2 regions of the Pedobacter ginsengisoli genome follow, and region 1 is predicted to be linked to the other one. Evidence: riboswitches for the same ligand, from Rfam matches in the RefSeq annotation. Region 1 holds a riboswitch; the other holds the start of a gene.
The links. A riboswitch is a leader RNA that binds a small molecule or an ion and turns the genes downstream of it on or off. The one in region 1 is predicted to bind cobalamin.

Region 1 (10,982 bases):
TTTTGACCTCAGGGAGGAATTTACGCATATCTACAGCGCAATAAAGCCTGGAGTACGATTTTATGGTTTTAATTTCTTTAAATCCTTTTAAAAAGGCCACACTTAGTGCATCATGTACAGAAGAATCTTCGGCTTTGCATTTTTCAATAATTAGGGATGATTCTTCCTTGCTAAGTTTCCAATGTAAAAAAAATGGCTTTTCTCTTTTAATCTCTTTTTTAAAGGCAACAGCCAGTAAAGCAAGTTTTGCAACTTTAGAAAATAATTGAATCTTTAACCTATTGGCCTTACTGTTCCTGATTTCGGCAGGAATAAAATCCTGAATAGACGAAAAAGATTTATAGGTGCCTATTTCTTTTTCCGGATCGTCTAACAAAGACAATGTTTCATCTAAAAGGTTCAGAATTGATTTGCCATCACATATGCAATGATGACCTACAATGATCAGATCAGAAAAATCTTCTGATTTTAGCCATACCAGCCTCACCAAAGTATCATTCCTGGTGTTAAAGGGAGTGAGGCATTCTGTTATCGATTCCCTTTCCCAATCTTTATCTGTTTGTCGGTTAACTATGCGTACATCAATTCTTTGAGCCGGATTCTGTTCAATAAAGTAGGGTATGCCTGCCTCATCTTCGATATTACAACTTAATAAAGAATGACGATTTTGAATTTTCAGCAATGCGGCATGCAAGCCAGATTCTTGAATTGAGCCTTTAATTTTAACAGAAGAAACAACATTTACTGCTGTTTGGCCACCTGCATACATGGTTCCTTCAATTAATGATAGTTTTCTTTTCATTTCAACTAGTTTCTCAATTGGTAGTAAAAATATGAATAATGATACCAATTTAAATAACAGGTTACATTATTTTATTTCAAATAGCATGAGTTTAGGTAAGATGTACAGTGCCAGTAGGTGTTGTTTCATCAAAGTCCATATTTTTTCGATGAAAACATAGACTCATTACTGAATTGATGTGAATTTATTACAGTCTAATCACTTTTTGTACTGGTACAGCTGCCGTTTTTCGAATACCTTTCTGCTCCAGCATTTCAGCAATTTGATTTACCATTTGAATTGATGCTTCAATTTCATCTTTTCTTATAGCTACGCTTTCAATATTAAATCCAAATGGTACGCAGCGTTCAGCGCAAAATGCAATGAGTTCAGTAGCGATATCAAGGCAAACGCTGACTGATTTTTCCAACATATTATCTGTATGCCTTAGCTCTTCTTTCAGCTGATCCGGAATATGTATGCCAAGCCACTCCATAAAATGCAGGGTTTTGACTGAACCACAGGCTGTAAGTGTAAAAATTATAGTGGGTGGTACGGTCTGGTGTTCGCGGCAGGTTTGGCACAAGTCATCAACCACTTTTTTTGCGTAATCAACATTAAATATGCATTGGGATATAAAGTAGGATACCCCACAAGCTGCCTTGCCTAATATACGTTTGTCTTCATCTTTTAATACTTCATGTCTTTCGGGTATAGTTACGGCTCCTATTACAGAGTGTTTTTCGTGTGTTCGCCATAAATCGTATGCATCAGTCAAGCTAATTTTAACGGGAAAATCAGGTGCTGGTACGCCAACAAAAACGGGATAAAAGCCGTACTCATGCAAATCATTTAGCCAATTGGAAAGTTCCTTTGCCGAAAACTTACCAGCAGGGCGGTAGATGATTTTGGGGATTTCAAAATCTCCGAGATATTTACTGGCAAAGGTGAACGGATCGTAAGCATTCAAAAAAGGAAAAGGTCTTTCTTCAGAAGTCCGGGCCGATTCATCCTGCACATCGTATACAATTAGTGCATCAATATCCAAAGGGATAAGCCGTGCCATGGTTCTATTGGCAATTTCGGCAACTCTCTCCGGACTTGTTTCTGATTTTGGTGGGGTGATACCATAAGTTAAAATTCCGGACTGACCGGATTTGATCTTATCTAGGAACATATGTTTGGGCGTTTATAATTTATACTGCAGGCAGTTTTAACGCCTGCAGTATTATAGTAATTATAATATACTTTCTACGCTGATCTGTTCGCGGGCCTGTTTAGCGGCTGCAACCATGTTTTCGAGCGCTGCTTTTGTTTCAGGCCATTTTCGGGTTTTTAAACCACAGTCTGGATTAACCCAAAGGTTACGTGCAGGTAATAAATCAGCCGCTTTAGCAAGTAATGAAGCCATCTCGCCGGTAGTTGGTACACGTGGCGAGTGGATGTCGTATACACCCGGGCCAATCTCGTTTGGATATTCGAAATGAGCAAAGGCCTGCAATAGCTCCATTTGTGATCTGGAAGTTTCAATGGTGATCACATCAGCATCCATTGCTGCGATATGTTCAATTATGTTATTGAACTCGCTATAGCACATATGGGTGTGGATCTGGGTTTTATCCTGCACACCACTTGCTGTAATGCGGAAAGCTTTTACTGCCCAGTTAAGATAATGCGGATGCTTGGCTTTTCTTAATGGCAGGCCTTCGCGGATAGCAGCCTCATCAATCTGAACTATGCCAATTCCCCCTTCTTCCAATGCCAATACTTCATCTCGGATTGCAAAGGCGATCTGGTTGGTTGTAGTTTCACGTGGCTGATCGTCGCGGACGAATGACCATTGCAGGATCGTTACCGGGCCGGTAAGCATTCCTTTCATTGGTTTATCAGTTTGTGCAGCGGCAAATTTGCTCCATCGTACAGTCATGTTTTCAGGGCGGCTTACATCACCATAAATTACCGGTGGCTTTACACAGCGGCTGCCATAACTTTGTACCCATCCATTTTTAGTAAACAGGAAGCCATCTAGCTGCTCACCAAAGTATTCAACCATGTCGTTGCGCTCAAACTCGCCATGAACCAACACATCCAGGCCAATCTCTTCCTGCCAGCGGATGGCATCTATGGTAGCCTGTTCTATTGCCTGATCATACTGTTCAAGTGTAAGGTCACCTTTTTTGAACTTTGCGCGTAGTTGACGGATATCGTCAGTTTGCGGAAATGATCCGATGGTTGTTGTTGGAAAAGCCGGGAAATTAAATCTTTCGTGGTGTAAGCGCTGGCGTATAGGAAACTGGCTGTTACGAGTTGCATCGGCTTCACTGATCGCTGCAATACGATCTTTAACTACTTGCTTGTGTACTTTTTGTGATGATCGTCTGCTTTTAATAGCTTCTTTATTGGCTTCAAGCAGAGTAGTATTTCCTTCAGCAATCTGACGGATTTCGCTTACTTCAGTTAGTTTTTGTTTGGCAAAAGCCATCCAGTTTCTGATTTCAGGGTCAATCGCAGTTTCCAGTTCCAGGTCAATTGGGCTGTGCAGCAGTGAGCACGATGGAGCAATGATCACGCGGTTTGCACCTAGTTTTTCAACTGCTTTATTGATTAAAGATAATGACTTTTCATAGTCGTTTTTCCAAACATTACGTCCATCTACTACACCTACAGAGAGTTGCAGATTATCTGGAATCAGCGCAAGCACTTCATCCAATTGCTCAGGTGCACGTACCAGGTCAATATGTAATGCAGTAACCGGAAGATTTACGGCCAACTCAGTGTTGTCTAGCAAGGCCTCGAAATAAGTGGCAACAAGCAGTTTAATACCACTTACGCGATTGGCAATGGCACGATAAGCGTAATCAAATGCTTCTTTCTCCTTTTTAGAAAGGTCTAATGCCAGGCAAGGTTCGTCTAGCTGCACCCATAAGGCGCCTTGTTGTTTCAGGCGGTTGATGATTTCTATATAAACCGGAACAAGATTTCTGATCAGGTCAACTCTTTCAAATCCTTGTTCTTTTTCTTTGCCTATTAGTAAATAACTTACCGGGCCAACTAATACTGGCTTTGCTTTGTCTCCAAGCAATTGTTTAGCGCTGTTGTATTCGCCAAATATATTCTCATTGAAAATTTTGAATTGCTGGTTCGCCGTAAATTCAGGAACTATATAGTGATAATTGGTATCTAGCCATTTGGTCATTTCCATGGCGGTAATGTCAAGGCCGTCTTTCTGATAGCCACGTGCCATAGCAAAATAAAGATCAATCTCATTATTGTCTTTTACTTGCGAAAGTACTGGAGCGTAACGCTGCGGAATAACACCCAACAGTAAACTGGTATCTAATACCTGATCGTAATAACTGAAATCGTTACATGGGATCAAATCGATTCCTGATTCTAATTGGGTTTGCCAGTTTTGCTCTTTTATGGTACGGGCTACCTTATTCAATTCTATAAGGTCAATTTTACCTGCCCAATATTGTTCGCAGGCTTTTTTTAGTTGTCTTTGGCTACCAATGCGCGGGTAACCCAGATTTTGTGTTAACATTTTTTTCAACTTTTTAAATGGTTAATAATCATTGTAAAAGGCCCTTTATGATTTCAGCATGCAGAGCAGGCAGGGGTCTGACTTATAACAGTTTGATCTGTTACTTACAGTTGCGCGACAGTCTGTGATTTACACACAGTTCCCTATTAATTTACAGCTAAGTAAAACCTTTTCCGATGGTTGAAATATGTAAAGAACTTTAATTATTACAAATCAGTTTTAAACTTTAACAAAGATACATTTGAAGATTATATATCTTTTCAGAAGATGATATTTAGATATATTGTCTGGTTTTGTTATTTGTTTTGGTGTTTTTTGCTGATAATACATTATTTTTACTCGTCACAAAGAAAAATATTCTATGAACGAATTAGACGAAACAGATTTATTGCTCCTGAAGATATTGGCTAACAATGCAAAACATACAAATAAAGAGCTGGCAGCGATGGTAAATCTTTCTCCTTCACCGGTTTTTGAACGGATGAAAAGATTAGAGAATAACGGATACATCAAAAAGTATATTGCGATTTTGGATGCAGAGAAATTCAATCAAGGATTCATTGTTTTTTGCAATATCAAACTTAAACAGCACGACAAAAAAATAGGCCATCACTTTGTAGCCGACATTCTTGAAATTGATGAAGTGGTGGAGTGCTATAATATTTCGGGCGATTATGATTTTATCCTAAAAGTGTATGCAAGGGACATGAAGCATTATCAGGATTTTGTTTTTAACAAACTGGGCTCAGTTGAAAGTATAGGGAGTACCCACAGTACTTTTGTTATGGCAGAAATAAAAAATACACATAATATTAGTTTTTAAGGAAAGTACGCAAGTTGGAAATGTTATAACAAAAGCCCTTTAAGTTGAACAATTGCATGGTCTCCCTGGTTGGCTAAAGCTTTCATAATCTCTTCATGCATTTGTTCATTATTTACTGCCTTGCCCTTTTTTGGCGGCTCAATGTTTTTCGGCTCAACGTTAGTTTCTGTAACCTTGGTTGCAAACCAGGTCACATTTTCATGTGGAGCAGCAATACCCAGAATCATTCCCGGCAGTCCGTTGAAGGATTCAGGACCACCTGGTACATGAATCTCTTCTGTATAAAAAGCAACTACGTAGATAGAATCGAGCATCAGCCCGTTGGCTCTCCGGCATTCATAACCAGCAATTATTCGTGTTTCCTCAGTTATTTTCCATTTAATTTTCCGTAAGTTATCCTTCACAAGATAAGTACGTTCATAGAATTCTTTTTGAATGGTGCTCGTTCCATTTTTCAAGTCAGAAAATACAATATTGACCTGATTTGCCATTGGGGTATCATACCACCAATGAACATTTTTTGCGGCCACGGGCGTAAAAAGAGAACTACCGGTATTAAAGGTCAAACTACTCTTCAGTACCCTGAATTGAGGCTCAGTTTGCAAGTACTTTTCATAGTAAGCTTTATTCTCCATACTGTGTTTTGTCACCTTTTTTTTGACCAGCGCAAACATATTCATGGTTCGCTCAAATTCTATTACCCCACTGGTAATAAAGTGTTTATTTTGAGCATAAATACTTTTTGTTGTGAATATGCAAATCAGCAAAATAACTAACTGTTTCATGGTTGTTGTTTTTGAAGTGATTTACCAAACTTTGTAAAGTCCCAGGTTAAGGATAGAATGAAATATCTGCGAATGGTTGTATTTCTTGACTCAGTAAAGCCATCTGCTGAACTGTAACGTTCATATCCTGTATTTTGATTAAATAGGTCATTTCCCCTAATTGTCAGTTTCAGGTTTTCCTCTTTAAGGAAATTTTTTCCAAAATAAGCATTGGCAATGAGCCGCTCAAAATTGCGGTTAAACAATCGGTTTTTTGCCATGTAGTTGTATTGAGCATCCGCTCCTATAAAGAAGTTATTGGGTAGTTTGGTGTAAAAGCTAGCATTGCTAAAAAAACCTTTTCTGTTATTATTTACAGATTGCAGCGATGATGAGCTGACCACATAATTTGATCCTATACTGAAACCATAGGAATAGGTTGCTGTATTTTTCCCTATGTCGATTTGTGGTTTATATTCTACTGTACTGGTCTTGTTCAATGTATTGTTTACATAGTTAAAATAGGCATTCCCATTAACGTTGAGGCTAATGTAAAGTATAAAATCAAGCTTGGTTGCATGTCCATATAGTTCAGCGTACATATTCCAGTAACTGGGCTTGCCACCGCGTAGGTTTGAGTAGCTCAGCGTGTTTACACCAGCTGAATCAGTAACTCTGTTACTTACAATGGCATTAGTTGTAAAGCTGTAATTTCCGTTAAAATTGATTCCCTGGTCACGCGTTGGTTGGTAGACCCTATAATTATAAGAAAAACGGTTGCTGAAGGAAGATTTCAAATCCGGGTTGCCCAGACTTATGTTTAGCGGATCACTGTTCTGACGTAGTGGCTGTAATTGATAGGAGGAGGGCAGGTTAGTGTTTCCATTATAGTCTAAGGAGAGTGATGCCGCCTTGCTTAACTGATATCTCAGATAGGCCCCTGGCTGGAGGTTGATGAACTTGCGGTTCATCACAAAATCAATAAATTGATCCTCCTGTTTATAGCTGGCATCTGCAAGACTGGTACTTGCACCTGCGGATAACTTGCCTGATGAATAATTTGCACTTAAGCTGTATAAACTTGAGAGATTTACTAACTTAAAATCACTGCTGAATGCAGAATCAAGCTCTTCGTACCGGTTGGCACCTGATAGATTAAAAGATCTTCGGTCGTTTGTGGTGATACTTCTGGAAAAATTATATCCTGCGGTAATCGAAATAGCCTTAGTCAGCATATCGGTGTACGAAAAACCAGCTGAGAGCCTGTTCGCATTGGAAATATAGGGCTTAAACTGATCGATGGTACTTGTGCTGTCTAACACACCCAATTCATTATAATATTTCAATTCCGACTTCTGATTGTTTTTGCTATTACTCCGATCCAAAGAGCCACCTGTGTTAATGGAAATACTTCTGCCTTTCTTTTTAAATCTTTTTGTATACCTTGCGTTCGCAGCAAAGGATTCAAACATGTTCTCACCTATTGTTGAATTTGTGTTTGTATTTTGTAGAACGCCATTGCCTCGCAAGGTCGAACCCGTCTGATAACTTTTGTTGTTGCCTTCAGCACGGTATGCATTAATATTAGTACTAATATCTGCTGTTGAATCAATTTTAGAGTTAAATCTGCCATTGAAGGACTGGTTAAAGTTGTAGCGGTGATTTACACCATTCCTGCTGCTTGTGTTAAAATTACCCGGCAGATTGTTTTGACTTATGGTACTGGAAACGGCATCTGTAGTTAATGCGCCAGCTTTATAGTTCACGTTGATAGACTGATTGTCTTTATTCCATTTATTATTATAATGTGCACCGGCGTCACGCGCCAGGGGAATTCCATTGCCCCCATAATCACCCTGGCTATATCCATCACCGAATTTGTTGTTGTCTTCTCCACTCAGCCCTACCTTTCCGGTATTGCCGATATTCCCATACACGGAGACCTTCTGTTTAGGACTGAATTTATTAGCCATAAGTTGGGCTGTATAATAATCATCTGTGCCATAACCTGCATCGGCTTTGCCAAAAAGACCCTTTTTCTTATCCTCGGTAAGTACAACGTTGATTGTCTTAACTTTTACACCATCTTCAATACCTGTGAGCTTTGCCTGTTCACTTTTCTGATTGTAAACCTGCACTTTGCTTACCATATCGGCTCTTATATTTTTAGTTACCAGAGAAGGGTCGTCACTAAAAAACTCTTCACCGTCTACAAGAACCTTACTTACAGTTTCACCCTGAAAAATAATAACACCACTTTGATTGATCCTCATTCCTGGTAATTGCTTCAGCAGGTCTTCTACCTTTGCATTTTTTTGCGTTGCGTAAGCAGAGGCATTAAATTCTGTAGTATCACCTTTTATTTTAATGGCAGCTACCCTTGCTTTAATAATAACTTCATTAAGCAGCTTTGATTTTAGAATCATCATGATATTTCCAAAGTCGTGCACAGGATTTGCTTCATCTAATGTAAAATGTTCAACAAAATCTGCGTAGTCTGGATAAGTAGCGAAAATTAGAAATTTACCTGGTCTTAGGTTATTAAGTTCAAAAGCACCCTTGTTGCTATAAGTGAATTTTTGCAGAATGGAATCCTGGCCATCAAGTACTATAATTGTTGCTTCGTGAATTTTAACATGAGTAGTCGTGTCGATAACCAGACCTTTTACAGTAAAGGAATTTTGTGCGGCAGTGGGAACAGTAAAGATGCAGCAGATTGTAAGCAATGCGAGCAGAATCTTCATGAGAGCGTATTTGGTTAGCTCAATATATAACTAAAAAGTAAGTTTTAAAATTCCTTTGCTTGCATCTATATCAATAATCACAGAAAAGTTACGCCCAGCGGATGGTTTAGGCCAATCTATTCTCGCGAATAGGGGTGAAGAAGGAATTGCCAGGGCAAAAAAAATGGACAACTTCGGAATTATCCGAGGTTGTCCATTATGGTGGGAGATACTGGGTTCGAACCAGTGACCCCCTGCTTGTAAGGCAGGTGCTCTGAACCAGCTGAGCTAATCTCCCCTTTGGTTCTTTTACTCTTTTGTTTAAAACAACCAGCTGAGTAAGCTGTTGTTCTTAACCTTCGAGTCCTCGTTAGGTTTTTGGTGGGAGATACTGGGTTCGAACCAGTGACCCCCTGCTTGTAAGGCAGGTGCTCTGAACCAGCTGAGCTAATCTCCCCTTTGGTTCTACTCTTTTGCAAAAAAAGCCAGCTGAGTAGGCTGTAATAATCCCTGATTGTTAGGGAGTGCAAATATACACCTCTAATTTAAAACTCCAAAACTTTTGTGAGATTTTAAGAAAGGACTTCTTCTAAAACTTGATGTGATCGGATATCTCCAAAAGATGCGGTGTGTAAGGTGTAGTAAATCAGTATTTTATCTAGAATGAGCCTTCTCGTTTTATTTTCTATTTTTATTTGATTTATTTTTTCAAAAGGCGCAGTAAATAGAGAAATAAAGAGAATCGCATCAGATTTCTCTAAATAATGGCCATGTATTGGGAGCATCGATTTAAATTCTCCTTCCTGTAAATCGAAATAGCTCTGGTCGCTTTTTGTTTGCATATTAGGTGCGAAACCTAAGTGTCGTGATAACTTAAGTAAAAAAGCCAGGTGGAAATTTACATTAGTTTCATTGTTTTCATCAAACCAGCAAATGGCATTAAATATAAAATCAAATAATTGCTCATCAGCCATTTGCTGCCTTATACTCTTGTATAATACCTCGTTAATAAATATGGCCATTGTACTTTTTATAACATCATAAGGGATGCTATTGAAAATAGGGGAAGGCCTGAGTTCCGAAACACGCTGAATACTGGTATTGGTTTTATGATAAACCACCATGTCTACAAGGTGTAGCGGCTGGAGCATGTTCATCCTGATCTTTGCCTTAGGTTTTTTAACGCCGTTGATCATGTAGGATTGAATGCCAAACTTTTCAGTAAAAATCTGTACAACTACGCTACTTTCGCTGTAAAGTGTGGTTTTTAAAACAATGCCCCGGGTTTTATGCAGCATGGGTTAAAAGATTTTTGGAATGAAAATGATCAAACCAATTATTGCTGCAGCTATAGCAGCAATCAATACACTTGCTGCAGCCACATCTTTAATGATCTTTGCTTTAGGGTTAATATCTGGCGAAACCAGATCAACCAGTACTTCTATAGCTGTATTCAATAATTCTGTTATTAAAACGATAGCGGCAGCGGCAATTATCCAAAGCCATTCATTTACAGATAAGGTAAAATGCCATCCGGCAACGGCGGTTACAAGCAGGGCAGCAATATGAAATTTAAAATTTAGCTGTGTTTTAAAGGCATAAACAATACCTGAAAACGCATAGCCAAATCCCTTGATAAACTTAAGCATAGTACCTTTAAAAGTTGAAAAATTATAGATGCAAAGTACGTCATGCTTTCTTATATATCCAATTGTTTAGTTAGAACGCTTAACTTTGGTTAATTTTATACGAATGTCTGCAGAAAAAACATCACTCCATCCAAGAAATAAACATCGCTTCAGGTATGATTTTCCTGAGTTAATTAAAAGTTATCCGGAACTGAAAAACTATGTTGCAGTGAATTCATATGGAGATGAATCTATAGATTTTTCTAATTCCGAAGCGGTTAAAAGTCTTAATAAAGCACTTCTTAAACATTTTTATAGTATTTCACATTGGGATATTCCTGCCGGATACCTTTGTCCGCCAATACCTGGGAGGGCAGATTATGTGCATTACCTGGCAGACCTGCTTGCTTCTGTTAATAATGGTGTAATACCAACACGAAAGTTAGTTAAGGGTTTAGATGTTGGGTTGGGCGCTAACTGTGTTTATCCGATTATAGGTCATCAGGAATATGGTTGGGGCTTTGTAGGATCTGAAATAGATCCTGGGGCCATAAAAGCTGCAAAAGCAATTATATCTTCAAATTCGGGGCTTACTAATGCTATAACCTGTAGGGCGCAAAGTAATAAACAACATATTTTTAAGGGTATTATAAAGCCTGGCGAGCTGTTTGATTTTACTATGTGTAATCCTCCCTTTCATGCTTCTGCTGAAGAGGCTC
Region 2 (10,982 bases), 2.7 Mb from region 1:
GGCCTGGGCTTTGGCCATGATTTTATTATCAGCAACAGGTTCTCTGTAGCTGCCGAGATAACTTCTCAGTATTTATACCTGGGTAATTGGGATTATTCAAACTTCCTGCACAGGTTCCAAACCAATCTCCAAATTCAGCTGGTTAAAGGAATAGCATTATTTGGCGGACCGATATATTCCATTTATCGTTCAGAAGCACCTGAAGGTTCAAGCGGCAAAGGCTACAAGCAAAATATTGCCCCCGCAAAGCATGATTACATTAGCAAAAGAGCCAAAGGCTGGATTGGTTGGAATGTAGGTATTACAATTATGTAGCAGTTAACATTTTTACAACTTCTGCAACTCCTGCTGTTGCTGCTTTTTCTATCTTAACAATATTCTTATATCGGTCTACCTCAGGTATTTTAGGATCAATTATATATTTAACTGTAGTTCGGGGAACAAAGTTTATTAATCCTGCTGCCGGATAAACAGCCAAAGAAGTTCCAATCAACATAAAAACATGTGCTTTTGAACAAATTTTAGTAGCGGGACCTATCATAGGTACATCTTCTCCAAACCAAACAACATGAGGTCTTAATTGCGAACCTAGTTCACAGTACGTTCCTGTTTTAAGTTCCCATCCATTTATGGGATAGGTTAGTTCAGGATTTATGTCTGATTGAGATCGGGTAATTACACCGTGTAAATGGGTAACATTTGACGAGCCTGCTCGTTCATGCAAATCATCAATGTTTTGGGTAATAATCTGTACATCAAAAAATGCTTCTAGGTCTGCAAGGGCCCTGTGAGCCGCATTTGGTTCGGCTTCCAGCACTTGCTTTCTTCTTTGATTATAGAAGTCCTGTACCATTGCAGGATTACGTTTCCAGGCCTCTGGGGTGGCCACATCATACACGTTGTACCCTTCCCATAGTCCATCGGTATCTCTAAAGGTTTTTAAACCGCTTTCTGCGCTAATGCCTGCCCCTGTTAGCACCACAAGTTTCCTTTTCATAAATATTCTAATTCTTCATTAACGTAAGAAGGCTGTTCCAAAAGAACAGCCTTCAATATAATAAATACTTTACTGACAATTAATTATACTGCTGTATTTGCTGACAAGCTTAAACTAGGATACTTTGCCCTTAAAACTTCAAATGCTCCAAACATGATCGCACCGTATGCCAAAGTTCCATAAAGAAATAGCCTTTCATAAGGTATTGCCGCACCTAAACATTTAATATATCCGGCAAATGTAGGTTCGTACAATCCCGGGAAATACATAACTCCAATATCGGCAACTATCCAGTGTACAAGAACTGCCAGTACAGCTGCACCAAGAAAACTTAATACAGTTACTTTTTTAATGATAAGTTTAGCAACCAAAACCATTAGCACAAACGCAATATATGTCCAGTACCAGCCAGCATAAAAGAAGCCGTAACCAGATGTTTTTGCAATAAAAATATCGCTTAACAATAAAAGCACCAATGGAAATCCAAATGCTTTGTAATTGTTATTAAAATATGCTCCTCCAAATAAGGCTATCGCCCCCACGGCAGAGAAATTTGCAATTTCCTTGAAATTATCAGAAAGCGGGGCAGCAACACGAATCAGGCTGATCGCAACAATAATTAACAAAAGAATAGCAGTACGTGGATTGAATTTAAATTCCGACATATTTTTAAGATTATAACGCAAAGTTATATTATTTCCCTTATATTTTAATGAAACACAAACATTGCCGGAAAATAATATCCTTCGTAAGGAATCTGTTTAGCCAACTTACCCGAAGTAGCATCATAAAAATAAATATTGTTTACTGCGTAGTTAGCTCCATATCCGTCCTGAACAGTTGTTGTAACAATCTGATTTGTTTTAGCGTAATAACCCAGGTTCTTTTTATAAAAAGATTGCTTATCCGGAGTAGTTATAAAAGGCTGATCTAATGAAGCTTTATTTCCTTCTATATACCTATACAACATTTTACCACCGCCAAAAGAAGGCGACTTTAGAAGGAAAACTGTATTTTCTTTAGTAGATGCTATTATTGGCGATGAAAACCAGGCAAACCATGTGCTTGCAGGCGTAAAAGGCAATTCTACACTATCGGTAGCCAAGGTTAAAGGATCGGAGTTATAAAGGAATTTTCCTTTTGTATACCATACCTTATTGTTTGGAGTTTGAGCAAAGCCCAGTGAAACATTCTTTATCTTTTTGGCTACTGTGAGGTCTGCGGCATTGTAAATTACCGCTCCCTCTGATTGAGAAAGTGTATAAACATATTTTCCGGCTTTTAACATATCACCTGTCTGGCCGCTGGTTCCAGCAAGTTGTGTAGGTGCATCGTAAGTTTTAAGGTTAACTTTAAAAATACCTTTACTGCTGCTTAAAAGTCCATTATTTTCATCAAGCCCCACAAAAGCACGCCAATCACTCTGAGGAGATGCAGGAATTCTACCAACTTCTTTAAGTGTCTTAGCATCAGCCACTACAACGGGGCCACCTATTTTACTTACAACATATAGGTTTTTGTTAAATATGGTTGCAAATTGCATAGTTGAGCTTTTAGGTTCAAAGTCTTTTCCTGGGTTTTCTTTCTGAAAAACACTGTCTTTTAATGAGCCTGAAGCAGCGTCAAAAAAGCTTACTGAACCTGTACCATGGCCATACCAGCCTTCGTTAATCACAAAAAATCCATTTTCAAATTTTCCTTGTTCTGGTTCTTGAATTTCTTTGTTATCCTTTTTACAAGAAAATAGTGTTCCGGCTAATACTGTAAGTAAAAGCGTTTTTTTTAAAATAATGTTATTCATTTAAGAGTTTTGATTTTTGAGAGCGGCTTATTATAAAATTGATTAAATTATTAATTGGGGGGATTTATTTGGCCAGATTTAAATCAGCAACACCTATTATTTCTGTTGACAGCTCACCTAACCAACCAAGATCTGCCTGGATACCTGTTTGAATTTTGATGAAATCTATACCTGCAAGGTGTACCACTTTTCCATCTTTATCAATGGCATTGGCAATATCTATATTATCGCCGCCTACTTTATTGTCGGCATATCCAAATTCAAAAGGTTTACTTGTAATATATGTTGGTGTTTGTGGATTTATATGTGATGAAGGCAGCAATGCTCCTTTAAGTGTGTATTCGTTTCCTGTTATCCATGACGGAAAAGCCTGAGAAGTACCTGCAATAGTAACTACCCCTGTTTTTCCTTTATTGTCTTTCCATAATACATTACCGCCTGTGGCTGGTTTTGTATAAGTTACTTCATAATCGCGGATATATCCTTCATTACCAAACTCACTTCCTTTTAGTTCATACCAGGTATCATCCGGTTTACCATTTCCATTCTCATCCTGCATTACCCACACCACACCCGGCTCTGCCCAGTTAGCCTGTGCATTACCATAAATAACGATATCGTCTTTCTGATTTTCATTAATTACAGTGTGGTCAAAACCTAGCACAATATAGCCTCCCCAGGCACCAAGCGACACTATACCTTCTTTACCTTCAAGGCTTTTTGCACCTTCAAGTGTTCCTATAGATTTGTTGGTAAACTGTCCTGGAGCAGGTAAATATTCAAATACTTTGGTTACGTAATTATTGCTTCCCGGATTTGAAGGTACAGTTGGTATGCCTACATTAACCACATACTTATAGTTAAAAGAGCCACTGCTATTGGTAGCAGTGTACTCTACGTTATATATACCTGCTTTTAGTGGTGTAAAATCGTACGATGAGCCAGTACTGGTAACTTCCCCATCTAATTTCCACTCCTCATCATAAACCTTGTTATTTACATTAAATGCTAAAAATGCAATCTTTTCGTTAACCCTCCCATTTATGGGGCTATCTTCTATTTTCATTTTAACAACTGGTGCCTGCTCTGCATCCTCGTCTTTTGTACATGCAGATAGAACACTAATGCTCAATAAAATGAAAAGCAAGTAATATTTAATGTTCATAACAAGGTTATTTAAGCAATACAATATCGTTATTTATAGCTATAATTAAATACTGCACTTTGAGGCGAACCACCTGTAGCAAACTCAAACTTTATTTTACCATCGGCACCAAAGCAAAAGAACTTACCTGTAGCGGCATAACCATTTGCATCTCCAACATAAACATCATTGTTTAGTGTATTAACGGTAACACCATAAGGTGTTTTAATCACTGTCTGATCTGTAACAAAATTCCCATTAATTGTACCATTAGATATGTTAAATGTTTTAAAATATGGATCCAGATAATCGCCAATTACAAAGCCTTTTGTTCCGGTAACATTTAAATATTCTAAACTCACTTCATTAGAACTAACTTTTGTATCTGTTACGCTACTTAACTTAACAAGCTGAGCTGGAACATCTGAATAATTTCCTTTTACAATAGTAAACAGATCGCCATTTTCAGTTGCGCCAATTTTAGTAGGATTAAAACCAACGTTTATATCCAATTTCTTAGTAAATGTATTTAAATCTACTACAGAAACTGATGTATTGTTAGGACTAGGATAGTAGAAATGATTAGAATTTGTTACGTATAGCTTACCGTTTACAATAGCTAAACCTTCCAATGCGCCACCAACCGAAATTCTCGATTCAATAGTTAAACTTGCAGTATCAATTTTACTGATATAACCATCATAACCAGAAACATATGCTTTGTTTTTGTAGAACCCTACATAACGTGGCATAAAATCTTTGCTATCATCAAAGAAAGGAATTCTTTTAATTGATTTTCCTGTTGCAATATTAATAACCTCTATATAAGAATCCTTATTTGTATCCTTAGCTCCGGTAACAACACAATACATTTTGCTACCGTATTGTTTTAAATCGCTGGCATCAGTACCTAATGGAATTCCATTTTTCTGTTCAAAATAATTCTGAGTTACAGCTTTTGTGGCAATATCATAGTAAGTAATAGAGCTGTTATTTGCCTGACCAAAAGATCCCTCGCATAATACATACAAACCATTTGTAGAAACTGGTCGCGGATCTATTGCCGGAAGTTTATCTTTTTTACAGGATGCTAATCCTAATACACAGCCAAGAATTGCAAAAAAAGCTGGCTTTCTATAGTTAAGTAATGATTGATTCATGATTTTTATTGTGTTTTATGTTATTATTAGTTTTTTATTCTGATATGTTGGTTATTTTATATTTAAATCTGCTGCTCCCCCTACTTCTGTAGATATTTCGCCTAGTAAAGTATTGCCTTTTTCATTTTGACCGGTATAAACTTTTATAAAATCAACAGCATTAAGGCTTATTGCTTTACCGTTTTTATCAATTGCATTCGACAAGTCGAACGAGTTATAACGTTTAGTGGCATAATCGTCGCCAGTTGAATAGCTATCTGTATAACCCCATTCAAATGCACTGTTTACAAAAATGCTTCCTATGGTACCCCATGTAGATTTCAGTAAGGTACCTTTGAATTTGACACTATCCTGATTTTCAGCAAATAGCGGATAGTAGTTATGATTATGGAATCTGTTCACATCAACACTTCCTGTCTTTCCTTGGTTATCTTTCCAGGTAACATTTGCAGTCGCCTTTGGGTTATAATAAGTGATTTCATAGTTCTTAATAGTACTTACAGAGCTATGCTCACTTCCGGCAAGCTCATACCATTCGTCATCAGGCAAACCATTTCCATTTTTATCCTGACTAACCTGAACAATTCCTGGTTCAGACCATTGTTGTATTGGTCCTAAAGGATTTCCGTAAATAGCAAGGTCATTGCCTTCATTATTAAGAATAGAATGATCAAAACCAAAAACAATGAAGCCTCCAAAAGCCCCTAAAGATACAAGGCTGGTATTTTTAACATCACCTATAATTTTCTGTGCACCATCCGGACTTCCTAATGACTCATTAATAAATTGACCGGGAGCTGGCTGATATTCATATATTTTATTAATGAATTTACTGCTGGTACTTGTTACGGGACGCGGAATATAAATGTCTTCATCAACTGCTTTTTCCTTTGAACATGAACTTAAACAAAGCTGAAAAAGGATAATCGATGAAAGACCAAGAACATTTTTTTGATTGAATCTCATTTTTAATATGGTTATTTATATACGAATGCAAAGTGAGCCGGAATATCTCCGGTAGTAACCGACCATTTCTTTTTCCCCGCCGGATCAAAACAGTAAAGTGTACCCGGCGATACATAATTTCGGGCATCGGTAACTAAAACATCTTTAGTTATAGGATGAACTGCTATACCATAAGGAATGGTTATTGCTTTATCTGTACCATCGGTTATGAATTGCTTATCTAACAACACCTCGTCTTTAACGTTAAGCATCCCATAAGTTATTGTGTATTTGGCTTCGTTATAGTTCCATTCAGAGCCATAGTAATAAGCAATATCCCCATCAATAGCAAGGTTATTTACAGCAATGTTAAAAGTCTTTTTAACCTGATCTGTTTTAGTATCTATTACAAACATTTTTGAAGGTATATCGTAATAATTCCCTCTTGAGGTTACGTATAGATCACCATATTTATCAGCCTTTAACCTATGCAGGTTAATAGCCACGTCAATTTGTTTTGTTACAGTAAATGAGTTCAGATCTATAACAGAAACAGTTCTTTCGTATTTCTGCGGGCTATACCCGCCTGAATTTGCAACATAAAGCTTTTGGCCAACTACAGCCATTTCTTCAGGTTGTCGGCCTACATCCACTCTTTTTACCTCTGTTAATGTTGCAGTGTCAATCTGAGCTACAATTCCCTGTGGCGCATTAGGATCCCCTACTGTACCCAGGTATGCGCTCACGTAAGCCTTGCCATTACTAAATGTAATGTACCGGCAATTGGTAATGTTAACTTGCTTAATGCGCTTGCCGGTTTTAACATCCAGAACTTCAACTTTATTGGATACATTTACCACCACATAAAGTTTAGAACCATAAATGGCAATATCGTTTCCAACATCACCTAATCCCTTTACAATTTCCGGATTTACTTCATTATAAATGTTTCGCCTATAAATTCCGGTAGTATAGTCCAAATAATCCAAAGAGGCCTTATTCATATTCATATTGCCCTCATTTACAATATAAAAACCTTTAACCTGTGCAGACGGATCAGGAGGTAAAAGGGTCTCCCGCTGTTCAGGAACCGGTTTAAGGTCTTTCCGGCACGATACTGTAAGTCCTAAAAAAGCAACTAGTATTCCTAAACTAATTATATTGAGCAATTTGTTCGTTTTCATCTGCCTAATAGTTGTAGTTTAATCCAAAACGATAATAGCGACCAGGCATCGGGAAATTCGTGATTACTTCGTAATCCTGGTTCAGCAAATTGTTAACCTCGGCAGTAAAACGAACTTCCTTTCTGTTTACTTTTACATTATAATGCAAGGCCATATCGTGTGTATACCAAGGTTGAACGTAGTTATATATACTATTTGTACTTTGATTGTAACGCTCTCCTATATAAATGAAACTGTAATTCATAGAAAGGTTTTTGTAGGTTGCACTCGCAAGAAATGATCCACTATGTATAGGCGTATACGGAATCAGATCCTTATAGCTTGGTGAAGCATGATCGGAATCAATTGCTTTTTGGTAGGTGTAAGTAAGCCCTGAAGTAAAACTTATAGTATTAGTAATTTGCCATACAGATTGTATGTTTACATCTATACCTTTGATTTCGACCTGCCCAAGGTTTTGCATACTCCACCTTGCCTGATTGTTACCAGGCACTGCAACTATCTTATTTTTCACATTGTTATAATATGCATCTGCTTGTATAGAGAACTGACTTAAAACTTTATTGTCATATCCTTTTATATAGGTAAAGCCCAAATCATATTGTTTTGTATACTCTGGTTTTAAAACTATAAACCCGTAATAAGTGTAATAAAGATCGTTGAAGGTTGGCATCCTGAAAATGCTTTTATAGAATGATCGCAACCTAAACTCTTTCTGATCAAAGGGTTGCCACGATACCATAACTGTAGGCGTTAGCTCATTTCTATCTACGTCGGCAGGGCCGCTTTGCGTTTTATCGTATTTTAGTGTACTTAATAAATTGGCCTGAATATCAAATTTTGCAAAATGAAACTGGGTAGCCAAAGCAGTTAATATGGTGTTTCTTACCGGATATGAAAAGCGATAAAGGTCTGCGTTTAAGTCGTTCCGCTGATAATCTGTAGACAATACGACATCCCAATAATTGGTGATTTTTAACTTATTGGCTAATGATACATATATTTCTTGCAGATGAAAATTGTTTTCAAGCAATCCATTAACAGTTACCCTATCCGGATCTAGATAACGTAGGTTATCACTTGCGTATTTGGCTGTTGCCAGCAAACTGTATTTGCCTACATTCTTTTCATAAGAAGATTGTGCGAAAAAGTTCTTATTCCACATCCGTTGTGAAAATGAAAATACATTGTTCACAACTGCACCAGGCAACCCCTGATTGTCTTTATAACCATATAGTTTTACTTTCCATGTACTGCTGTCAGACAGCATTCCATTTAATCCCAACTCTAATCGCATGGCTTCAATATCACCATCCTTCCTTACAGCAGTAGTATCATATACGCCATTAGTAGATCGGAACTTATATTTGCCATTGGCATTTTTATACTCTGCACTTAAAGAGCTGTAAACATTATTACTTATTTTACTTTGCCATAAAAGCGATGGATCAATAAGGCCAAATGACCCTCCTTTTAATGATGCACGAACTTTTTGGGTAGTTCCATCTGAAAAATCAGGTTGTTTCGATTTAAGATACAATGAGTTCGCTGACGCGAAGCCTTTGGCAGATTGGAAAATAGAGCTCTTTTGTCCGTTGTATAGTTCTATCTCTTCAATATTATCTAATGAAAATTTACCCAGGTCTACCTGTCCGTTTTGTGCATTTCCCAACTGTACACCATCATAGAATACGGCAGTATGATTGGTACCCATGCTGCGTACATTAATTGTTTTTAAACCACCAATGCCACCATAGTCTTTAAGCTGTACTCCTGAAAAAAAACGAACAGCATCTGCTACAGAAAGGCTGTTTAATTTTTCGAGCTCCGCTCCTGATAGTATTTGTAATGGAGTTGAAGAAGTTTGCCTTTTGCTGATCTTTATTTTCTTGATCTGTACCTCTCTAAGCTGATTAATCTGATTTAAAGAATCTGATTCATTTGGTTTTGTTGAGCCTGTTTGGGCAAACGACTGAAGAGACATAGTACACATGCCCAGCCATATAATAGCTAGAAAAGTAAAAAAAATAGAGTTTACGCCAAAAACAGCGTTTTTACTTCTTCTCATTTTGTTGTGAGTTTATTACCCACAGCAAACAGTTAGATCAAGGAAATGAAATACAATAAATAAGCACTCACTCCAAGCTTCAATCCCCGAAAGCTATGAAATATTACCACTTATGGCAGGTCTTCTGACTTACTTCCGGTAATTCTGCCTTCCCAATCCTTAATCCCCTTTTTTAAAGGATCAGAAAAAGTGGCCTTGATTTGAACACCGTTATGAAGCTTACAGCTGCGGGACAGTTACGGATTTACACCGTATTCCCTTTTAATCCCGAATAAAATGCATCGGGAACCAAAAGCGATGCAAATGTACTTAAATAAATAGCTTTCAGCAAGCTTAAATGCTTTTCTATATTAAATCAAATGCCCTTGCATACTGACAGATTTCGTAATACGAGTTTGTATCTAATTTTTGTTTGATGTTTTTTCTGTGGGTTTCTACAGTACTTGGGGAAATAAAAAGCTGCTCTGCAGTTTCTGCAGAGGTTTTCCCTAATGCCATTAAGCTAAGTATTTCGCGCTCTCTGGAGCTTAATTTTGTAAAATTATGATAGTTATTACGCAGAAAGTTATTCTCATCGAGTAACCGCGAGGCCTTAACAGTCATATGATGCATCGAGTCAATTGGCAAAGCTATCGTTATTACCAGTAATGGTTTATTTTCGTCGTCTCTTAAGTAGACCTTTACGCTCGACATATGCCAGTGCCAGTCACTAGAATCAGAAAAACGAACCTGCTGAAAAAAAGTACATAAATCTTCATCGTTATTTTGTGCTATCAATCCAAGTATCTTAGGCACATAATCCTGAGCATCATCGCCATTAAAATACCTAACATAATATTCTTCTGCAGTTATACTGGTAATGTGTTCAAGAGAAACTCCCAGTTGCTGCAATCCTCGTTTAGACATCCAGGCGACCGACCAGTCTCTGAGGTCGTGCACAATAACAACCCCCGGCAGTTCATCTGATATTACTGAAATTTTAGCTATAGCATCATTAATTTTATTTTGGAGAAGAGCGTTTTGATTCATATTTCGAAAGCGATAATAGGGATTGTAATTATAAGTTAAATATAAGCCATATTAATATAATAAAGGTAATAAAATACCCAAAAACAGGTATTGTTTTTATTGTTTTTTTAAGATCATTTTGCATAAAATTTAACTCTGGATAAAAACCGTTCTCAATCCTCTTTTATCCTTATATTTATCATTACAATTCTTATTAAGATGATGAAGTTTGCCTCTATTTTTCTAGTAATGATTAGCCTGAATACAATGGCCCAGAAAACAGACACTATGCTATTAGCACAATTGATGCATAAAAACCCTGAACTTTTTACCGGAGTATTAAACCATCCTCAAAAAAATCAAATCCAGATCCTTTATACTCAGATTAACAGAAACACAAAGAATAAGCCCATTTTCAAAACGTATAGCTATAACTTAGATGACCATAGATACTTTTACCCTGCAAGTACGGTTAAACTGGCAGCGGTAATTTTTGCACTTGAAAAGATAAATGAGCTTAAAATAACTGGGTTAACAGCTAAAAGTGCGATGATTACTGATAGCTCTTATGTTAAGCAAACAAAGGTACTAACAGATAGTACAGCTAAAAATAGACTACCTTCTATTGAACATTATATTAAAAAGATATTGCTTACCAGCGACAACGATGCATTT

Region 2: it holds a riboswitch for cobalamin, as region 1 does, so the genes downstream of both, CPT03_RS09285 (TonB-dependent receptor) here and metE (5-methyltetrahydropteroyltriglutamate--homocysteine S-methyltransferase) in region 1, are expected to answer to the same signal.

Annotation. Positions count from the first base shown of each region.
Region 1 covers NZ_CP024091.1:4,934,606-4,945,587, forward strand. Annotated here, with positions in the region: gene CPT03_RS20740 (condensation domain-containing protein) at 1-802, opposite strand, end outside; gene CPT03_RS20745 (methylenetetrahydrofolate reductase) at 990-1,958, opposite strand; gene metE (5-methyltetrahydropteroyltriglutamate--homocysteine S-methyltransferase) at 2,019-4,325, opposite strand; cobalamin riboswitch at 4,376-4,512, opposite strand; gene CPT03_RS20755 (Lrp/AsnC family transcriptional regulator) at 4,687-5,148, shown strand; gene CPT03_RS20760 (GLPGLI family protein) at 5,172-5,933, opposite strand; gene CPT03_RS20765 (TonB-dependent receptor) at 5,930-8,656, opposite strand; tRNA gene CPT03_RS20770 (tRNA-Val) at 8,856-8,933, opposite strand; tRNA gene CPT03_RS20775 (tRNA-Val) at 9,015-9,092, opposite strand; gene recO (DNA repair protein RecO) at 9,208-9,933, opposite strand; gene CPT03_RS20785 (diacylglycerol kinase family protein) at 9,937-10,284, opposite strand; gene rlmF (23S rRNA (adenine(1618)-N(6))-methyltransferase RlmF) at 10,388-10,982, shown strand, end outside.
Region 2 covers NZ_CP024091.1:2,240,986-2,251,967, forward strand. Annotated here, with positions in the region: gene CPT03_RS09245 (STN and carboxypeptidase regulatory-like domain-containing protein) at 1-315, shown strand, start outside; gene CPT03_RS09250 (SIR2 family NAD-dependent protein deacylase) at 308-997, opposite strand; gene CPT03_RS09255 (DUF6580 family putative transport protein) at 1,081-1,662, opposite strand; gene CPT03_RS09260 (DUF5074 domain-containing protein) at 1,707-2,798, opposite strand; gene CPT03_RS09265 (cell surface protein) at 2,863-3,963, opposite strand; gene CPT03_RS09270 (YncE family protein) at 3,993-5,102, opposite strand; gene CPT03_RS09275 (PKD domain-containing protein) at 5,154-6,068, opposite strand; gene CPT03_RS09280 (YncE family protein) at 6,080-7,231, opposite strand; gene CPT03_RS09285 (TonB-dependent receptor) at 7,236-9,299, opposite strand; cobalamin riboswitch at 9,396-9,607, opposite strand; gene CPT03_RS09290 (response regulator transcription factor) at 9,645-10,328, opposite strand; gene CPT03_RS09295 (serine hydrolase) at 10,527-10,982, shown strand, end outside.